One region of the Clostridium sp. BJN0013 genome, then DNA from elsewhere that is predicted to be linked to it. Evidence: a T-box and tRNA genes for the amino acid it is inferred to sense, from the RefSeq annotation. Region 1 holds a T-box; the other holds one or more tRNA genes.

The links. A T-box is a leader RNA that pairs with one kind of tRNA and senses whether it is charged. The one in region 1 lies ahead of metG (methionine--tRNA ligase), so its partner is inferred to be a tRNA-Met.
Region 2: it has a tRNA-Met gene. The T-box ahead of metG (methionine--tRNA ligase) is inferred to sense a tRNA for this amino acid. The anticodon was not compared.

The regions. Positions count from the first base shown of each region.
Region 1 is NZ_CP162495.1:225,942-230,287, forward strand. Features, by position in the region: gene AB3K27_RS01355 (nucleoside recognition domain-containing protein) at 1-546, shown strand, start outside; gene AB3K27_RS01360 (spore maturation protein) at 576-1,094, shown strand; gene AB3K27_RS01365 (uracil-DNA glycosylase family protein) at 1,184-1,762, shown strand; T-box leader at 1,785-2,030, shown strand; gene metG (methionine--tRNA ligase) at 2,068-4,032, shown strand; gene AB3K27_RS01375 (TatD family hydrolase) at 4,184-4,346, shown strand, end outside.
Region 2 is NZ_CP162495.1:3,966,654-3,970,999, reverse strand. Features, by position in the region: gene yabQ (spore cortex biosynthesis protein YabQ) at 1-383, shown strand, start outside; gene AB3K27_RS20585 (septum formation initiator family protein) at 511-783, shown strand; gene AB3K27_RS20580 (S1 domain-containing RNA-binding protein) at 963-1,373, shown strand; tRNA gene AB3K27_RS20575 (tRNA-Leu) at 1,499-1,587, shown strand; tRNA gene AB3K27_RS20570 (tRNA-Met) at 1,595-1,670, shown strand; tRNA gene AB3K27_RS20565 (tRNA-Met) at 1,685-1,761, shown strand; tRNA gene AB3K27_RS20560 (tRNA-Leu) at 1,777-1,865, shown strand; tRNA gene AB3K27_RS20555 (tRNA-Met) at 1,874-1,949, shown strand; tRNA gene AB3K27_RS20550 (tRNA-Met) at 1,963-2,039, shown strand; gene spoIIE (stage II sporulation protein E) at 2,310-4,346, shown strand, end outside.

The DNA of each region.
Region 1 (4,346 bases):
GTTTTTGGAATAATATTTGGTATTATCTGTGGTAGAGGAGAAGAGGTATCTAAATCTATTATAGCTTCTTCAGATTCAACGGTAAAACTTATAATAAATCTTGTAGGAATAATGTGCCTTTGGTGTGGAGTAATGAAAATAGCAGAAAGAAGTGGACTTACGTATAAAATAGCCAAGCTTATGAAGCCAATATTGAAATTATTGTTTAAAAAAGCTGCTAAAGATGAAAAAGCCATGGGGGCAATAGTTATGAATATTACTGCCAACATGATGGGATTATCCAATGCAGCTACTCCTTTTGGAATAAAAGCCATGAAGGAATTAAGTCGTTTAAATAATGAAAAAGAAGAAGCCAGTGATGATATGGTTCTTTTTCTGATACTAAATGCAGCATGTATACAATTTTTACCTACTACGGTTATTTCCATTAGAGCTGCCATGGGTTCGAGAAATCCTGCAGAAACAATAATACCAGCGGTAATTAGTACTGCTATAGCTGCAATAGTTGGATTAATATGTTGTAGAATAATGGAAAAATATTTTTGATTGGTTTTATAATAAAAGGAGGAAAAATTTTGAGTTACATAATAAAGAGTATAATACCCATAATTATAGTGTCTGTAGTTACCTATGGAATAATAAAAGAAGTTAAAGTATATGAATGTTTTGTAGAAGGTGCTAAAGAAGGTATTGGTATATGTATTAGGATATTTCCATATTTACTGGCAATGCTATTAGCGGTAGGGGTGTTTAGAGAATCTAAAGCTTTAGATTATTTCATAGGATTTATAAAACCAATAGTAAACTTTATAGGTATTCCAGCAGAAGTAGTACCGCTTGTATTTATAAAACCTCTATCAGGAAATGGTGCTCTTGGCGTATTTAGTGAAATACTAAGTAATTTTGGGGCCGATAGTTATATAGGCAGGGTAGCTTCTGTAATTATGGGTTCCACAGAAACTATATTTTATACATTAACAGTTTATTTTGGAGCAGTAGGTATAAAAAAAATAAGACATGCCCTTTGGGCAGCTATAATGGCAGATTTGGTTTCAGTAATAATGGCAGTAACAGTGGTAAAAATTATGTTTTAATGAGATTTTTTCTATAAAAATATTATGTTTATTTTAAGTCATTAGTTGTATAATATAATTGATAATGGTATTTTGAGGTGAGATTGGAATTGTTGAAGTGGAGAGAATTATACGAAGAATGTATAAATTGTAAGAAGTGTGGTTTAGGTGATAATAGAATAAATATGGTTTTTGGAGATGGAAATCCTAAGGCAGGTATGGTGTTTATAGGAGAAGCACCTGGAGCAGATGAGGATAGGATAGGATTACCTTTTGTAGGAAGAGCAGGAAAACTTTTGACTAAAGCTCTTGAAGCACTGGATCTATACAGAAAGAGAGATTATTACATATGTAATATTTGTAAATGCAGACCTAAAAATAATAGAACTCCTTATGAAGATGAAGAAAAGACATGTCTTCCTTATTTAAGAAATCAAGTAGCACTTATAAAGCCTAAAATAATAGTTTGTCTTGGGGCTACCGCAATGGGCTGTATATTAGGGAAGGATTGGAGAATTACACGAGATAGGGGAAAGTGGGTTGAAAGAAAAGGATTTTATATAACTACTACTTTTCATCCTTCCGCTATATTGAGAGATGAGAATAAAAAACCTTTATTTTGGCAAGACTTAAAAAATATAAGAAAAAAATATGAAGAAGTATTTCAAGTAAAAAATGTTGACACATAAAAGTATATAACATATTATAGTGTTAAATACCATGAAGGAAAGAGTAGTAAATTAATTTTGTACAAAGAGAGTCGACAATTTGGTGAAAGTCGAAAGCAAAATAGTTTATGAATATGGCTCTGGAGTATACCATTTGAAGTAGTGAAATTAATATTAGGATGGTACGGCATCAACCGTTATATTGAAAGGTAATATTATTTACTTACAAATGTCTTTATTGTGAGATAAAGATGAAATAGAGTGGTAAAGCGTATTCTACGCCTCTATATGAAGAAAGTTTTCATATAGAGGTTTTTATTTTTAATATAAATTATAAGAGAAAGGAAGAAATAAACATGACTAAAGGAACATATTACATTACTACACCTATTTATTATCCATCGGCAAATCTTCATATAGGTAATACATATACTACTGTTGCAGCAGATGCCCTTGCTAGATTTAAAAGGATTACTGGTTATGATGTAATGCTTTTAACGGGTACAGATGAACATGGACAAAAGATTCAAAGACTGGCAGAGGCTAAGGGAGTTACTCCTAAAGAGTATGTAGATGAAATAGTGGCTGGAATTAAAGAATTGTGGGAAATAATGAATATAAAGTATGATAAATTTATAAGAACTACAGAAAAATATCATATAACGGCAGTTCAAAAAATATTTAAAAAATTATATGATCAAGGAGATATATACAAGGGAAATTATGAAGGATGGTATTGTACACCTTGTGAATCGTTTTGGACTGAAACTCAATTGATAGACGGAAAATGTCCTGATTGTGGCAGAGCAGTTGAAAAAGCTAAAGAGGAAGCGTATTTCTTTAAAATGTCAAAATATGCACCTAATCTTATAAAACATATTGAAACTCATCCTGAATTTATACAACCTGAGTCCAGAAAAAATGAAATGTTAAATAACTTCTTGAAACCAGGGCTTCAGGATCTTTGTGTTTCAAGAACTTCTTTTGACTGGGGAATACCTGTAACCTTTGATAACAAGCATGTAATATATGTATGGATAGATGCACTAGCAAATTATATAACAGCTCTAGGATATGGTAGTGAAGATGACAAGTTGTATAAAAAATATTGGCCGGCAAATGTACATTTGGTAGGTAAAGATATATTAAGATTTCATACAATTTATTGGCCTATAATGCTTATGGCTTTAGGAGAAGAAGTACCGGAAAAGGTATTTGGACATGGTTGGCTTCTAGTAGATGGAGGGAAAATGTCAAAATCTAAGGGAAATGTAGTAGATCCTGTAGTTTTAGTAAATCATTTTGGTACGGATGCAGTTAGATATTATTTGCTCAGAGAAATTCCTTTTGGTGCTGATGGACTGTTTAATAATGAGATATTCATAAAGAAAATTAACTCAGATTTAGCAAATGATTTAGGAAATTTATTATCAAGGACCTGTACTATGATAGAAAAATATTTTGATGGCATTATGCCAGCACCAAAAGAAAAGGAAGATATAGATGACGAACTTATAAGTTTAGCTTTGGATACACCTATAAAAATAGAGAAACATATGGATCATTTAAGAATACCCGAGGCATTAGACAACATATGGGAACTTATATCAAGAACTAATAAATATATAGATGAAACTACTCCATGGATATTAGCCAAAGATGAAAGTAAAAAGGATAGATTGGGAACGGTACTTTACAATCTTTCAGAATCATTAAGGATAATATCTGTATGCCTTTGTGCATTTCTTCCTGAAACCAGTGAAAAAATCTATAAACAGCTTAATGTAGAGGTTACATCTTGGGACAGCATAGCTTCTTTTGATGGAACTAGGTCAGGAACTAAAGTAAATAAAGGAGATATATTATTTCCTAGAATAGATGTGGATAAAAAGATAGAAGAGTTAAATAGTCTAAAAGAAGAAAAAAGTGCCCAGCAGAATTTTAAAGTAGAACCTATAAAAGAAGAAATAACCATAGATGACTTTGAAAAATTAGATCTTAGGGTTGCAAGAGTATTGGAATGTGAGGCCATAAAAGGCTCTAAAAAGTTACTTAAACTGCAGCTTGAATTAGGGCAGGAAAAAAGGCAGGTAATATCAGGTATATCTAAATATTATAAACCAGAAGAACTTTTAGGAAAGTATGTGGTGGTTGTAGCAAATTTAAAGCCAGTAAGATTAAAGGGAGAGCTCTCAGAAGGAATGATATTATGTGCAGCTTCAAATGATGACAGTAAATTATTTACAGTATCTATTCAAGGAGAACTTCCTACTGGGAGTATAGTAAAATAAATATAGAATTTCTAACTTGAATAAAGGTTAATTGAGAATTAAGAGAGAATAATTCAAGATTGTAGATTATTTTTTACAATTTGAAACTTTAATTCTTAATTAACAATATATCTATAGGAAGAATTTAATTTTAAAATGGAGAGGAGTCAATATGAAATTAAATATATTTGATGCCCATGCACATTATGATGATGAACAATTTGACGGGGATAGGAATATAGTGATAAATGAATTGAGAAAAAATAATATAGTTGGAGTATTAAATTGTGGATCTTCTATAGAGGGAGCCAGAACTTCTGTTAAACTAGCAAATG
Region 2 (4,346 bases), 360 kb from region 1:
GACTTATAATATTTAGTATTATGGCAGGAATAATAACCGGAATATTATTTGATTTTTATAGATTAATACGGGGATACTCTAATTTAAGTAGAATAATAATGTTTATAGAAGATACATTATTTTGGATATTTACGGCTATAGTTGTATTTGTATTTTTACTTTATACTAATTATGCATATATGGGCATATATGCATATATATTGTTAGCTGTAGGCATATATATATACATGAAATTTTTCAGCAATGTGTTTATAAAGTTTCATAAGAGATTATTTAAAGTATTGGGAAGGACTTTTAGAATAATTATAAATATATTATGGTATCCATTTCAGTATATTATTTATAATATTATACGAAAAAATAAAAAAAATTATAAAAATTAACTTGAAGAAAATGAAAAATCAAATTACAATATAAATATAATGTTATGTAGTTAATAAATTATTAATGTTGGTTGGAAAAGGTATATACTATAAATATTTTAAATCATGGGAAACTGGTGAGTATTTAATGAAAGTAAGAATTAAATGGAAGAATATATTTTTTTTATTAATAATTCTATATGTAGTATATATTTTTATAAGTCAACAAATTACTATGTGTAATATAAAAAAACAGATTGCTGAGAGAAAGGCTGAAGAGACTAGGATTAAACAAAAAAATCAAAAATTACAGGATGAAGTTAAGATGTCTACATCTGATGCTTACATAGAAAAATTAGCTAGAGAAAAATTAGGTCTTATTAATCAAGGTGAAACTCCTGTAATAGACAAAAAGAAATGATAGTCATTAATATATAATAAATAATAAAAGTAGACTTTTAAATGTCTACAGAAATTATGGAGGATAAATTGTTGTGGAATTAGAAAAAATTTCAGGTAAGGATCCAAGGAGTCCTACTCTGAATGAGGAGAGAAAGATTATATTATATAGTATTATTTTTAAGGAGGAGTCTTTTTAATATGACCTTGAAGGCAGGAAGCATACTAGAAGGTACAGTAATTAATATTACCAGTTTTGGAGCATTTGTAGACATTAATGGTAAAACGGGATTAGTGCACATATCTGAAGTATCAGATACCTATGTTAAAAATATAAGAGATTATTTGAAGGAAAAAGATAAGATAAGGGTAAAAATAATTTCTATTGATGATAATGGCAAGATAAGTTTATCTATGAAACAAGCGGAAAAAGATAAAAAAAGCTTGAGACCTCAGGAAATAGACTGGCAAAAGGAAAAAGCAAGAAATAATCAAGGTAGTTTTGAAGATAGGTTATCTAAATTCTTGAAAGATAGTGAAGAAAGATTTCAAGATATTAAAAAGCATCAGGATTCAAAAGGCAAAGGGTACAAAAAATCGTCTAATTATTAGTAAAGTGAGTTAAAGAGGCTAGGTGCCTCTTTATTATTTTGCAAAATTAAAAAGTTTCATAAAATGGTTGACAATAAAATAGTTATCATATATAATAACTTATGTCGTCAAATTGAGGCTTTATTGCTGGAGTGGCGGAACAGGCAGACGCACAGGACTTAAAATCCTGCGGGCTTTAAAACCCGTACCGGTTCGATTCCGGTCTTCAGCACCAAAAATAGCGCGGGGTGGAGCAGTTGGTAGCTCGTCGGGCTCATAACCCGAAGGTCGTAGGTTCAAATCCTTCCCCCGCAACCAAAATTGTATAATAAGGCGGAATAGCTCAGTTGGCTAGAGCATTCGGTTCATACCCGAAGTGTCGTAGGTTCAATTCCTATTTCCGCTACCATTTAAAAAAAATTTAGCTGGAGTGGCGGAACAGGCAGACGCACAGGACTTAAAATCCTGCGGGCTTTAAAACCCGTACCGGTTCGATTCCGGTCTTCAGCACCAAAATATAGCGCGGGGTGGAGCAGTTGGTAGCTCGTCGGGCTCATAACCCGAAGGTCGTAGGTTCAAGTCCTTCCCCCGCAACCAAAATTGTATATAAGGCGGAATAGCTCAGTTGGCTAGAGCATTCGGTTCATACCCGAAGTGTCGTAGGTTCGATTCCTATTTCCGCTACCAGTAGCTTGCAAATTTTTGCAAGCTTTTTTACGATTCTATAATATTTGAGTTACATGTTTAAAATATTTTATAATGTTCAAAATTTTATAGGATTTGTATGGAAAATATAAGTAGTGTTTTTAATATACCTGCCTTAAAGTGAAAATTGATAAAAAACATGGATATTATTGTCCTAAAAAAAATATACTATTATTTCATGTTATGACATTTATTTCCATTAGTTATTGATATAATTAATAACAGTAATTTTATAAGGTGGGTGGTATAATAATGCAATGTGGAGTAGAAGTTGTTACTTATCAAAGAACAGAAAAGTTAAAAGGTGAAGAAAAAAACCGTAAATTTGAACAATTGAGGAATATAATAAAATTAATATTTTATTTTTTATGTGGATTTTTAGTGTCAAGAGTTATGATGGTAAATCTTATGGCTCCTTTTGGAATAGCTTTTTTTATATCTATGGCTTTGTGTGGAAAAAGAAAACCTGCATTAGTAACAGGAATTGGTACATTACTCGGATATATTTCAATATATGGAAATATAAAATATCTTCCCTCTTATTGTATAGTAACTATTACATTAGTAACTTTAAATTATATATTAAAAAATAGTATTAAGGTTAAAAAGTTAATTTTATTTTTTGCTATTACTTTTTTAGAGTTTTTTGCTTATAAATTTTTTGTAGTCAATATTTCACCAGGAGTGGCTATTTTAAATTCTATGTTTGAAATTATGTGTATATTCCCATTATATTTTATTATTAATTATTCTATAATATGTTTTAATCAATTAAAGACTAGACATCTTTATAGTAGTGAAGAAATAATTAGCATGTCTATAACTACTTCATTAATTATAGCGGGTACTTGGGGAACGGCTATTCAAGGTGTATCTATTAGAAATGTAGTGGCATTGACTTTTATACTTATACTAGGTTATGTAAAGGGAAGTGCTTCGGGTGCTGCAGCTGGTGTAGCTATGGGTACAATAATAGGAGTGACATCTAATGATATGATGACCTATGTTTCGGTTTATGGATTATGTGGACTTATATCAGGCCTGTTTAGAGAAACAGGTAAATGGATGAGTGGTACAGGCTACATTATAGGATTTGCTGTATTAAAGATGTATTCTAATATAGGTTCCCAGTTTAAAATAATAGAGGTACTTATAAGCTGTATTATATATTTTTCAATACCGCAAAGTATATATAGAAAAATAGAGTTAGAATTAGATTGGCAAAAAAAGCAGGAACATTTAAAAGAAAATTATGCAGATAAAATTAAATCTATTTTTATGCATAGGCTTGATAGTTTTTCTCATGTACTTAATGATATATCTTCTGTTCTTTCAAGGTTGGCTAGTAATGATAAACTTACTATGAAAACTAAGAGTAGTGCACTTATAGAAAATTTAGCAGATAGAGTTTGTTCAAATTGTGATATGAACAATATGTGTTGGAGAAGGGAGACTTTTTATACTTATAATGCATTTTTAGAATTAATACAGAACTACCAGGACAATAAAAAGTTTATTCCAGAAGAACTGCAAAAAAAATGTACCAGGAGAACTTTGCTTTTAAAAAATACTAAAGAAATTGTAAATAATTATATTGTAGATGAGATGTGGAAGAGTAGATTAAGTGAATGCAGAGAATTATTGGCATATCAGATAGGTAATATGGGGAAAACTGTAGGTGAGATAGTACAGGATTTAAATTTAGATATAAGGTTTAATTCATCAATAGAAAATAATATACGGAGGATTTTAAATAAAAATAATATACGGTACAAGGATGTATTTTGTTTTAACGATAAAAATGAACATCTAGTTATAAATTTATCCATGGAGGCCTGCGGAGGAAAGCAAGATTGTATAAAGAAAATATTACCTTTAATTAATAATGTAACTGGGAAGCTTATGGCGTTAAGTAAAGATAGCTGTGATATAAATTTTTCTGCTAATAGCTGTAGTGTAACTTTTGAAGAAACTCCAAAGTACCATATTGTCACTCATGTGAGTAGCCAATGTAAGTATAGAGAAAAGTATAATGGAGATAGCTATAGTTTTTGTAAACTACCAGATGGTACTTATATGACAATTATAAGTGATGGAATGGGATCTGGCCCTCAGGCGGGAGAAGAGAGCAGTGCTGCCGTTGAACTTATAGAAAAATTTGCAAAGGCAGGTTTTAATAAGATGACTGCTATTAATACAGTTAACTCTATCATGGGCATTAAATTTACTGAGGATGAAAAATTTTCTACATTAGATTTAAGCAGTATAAATTTGTATAAGGGAGAAATA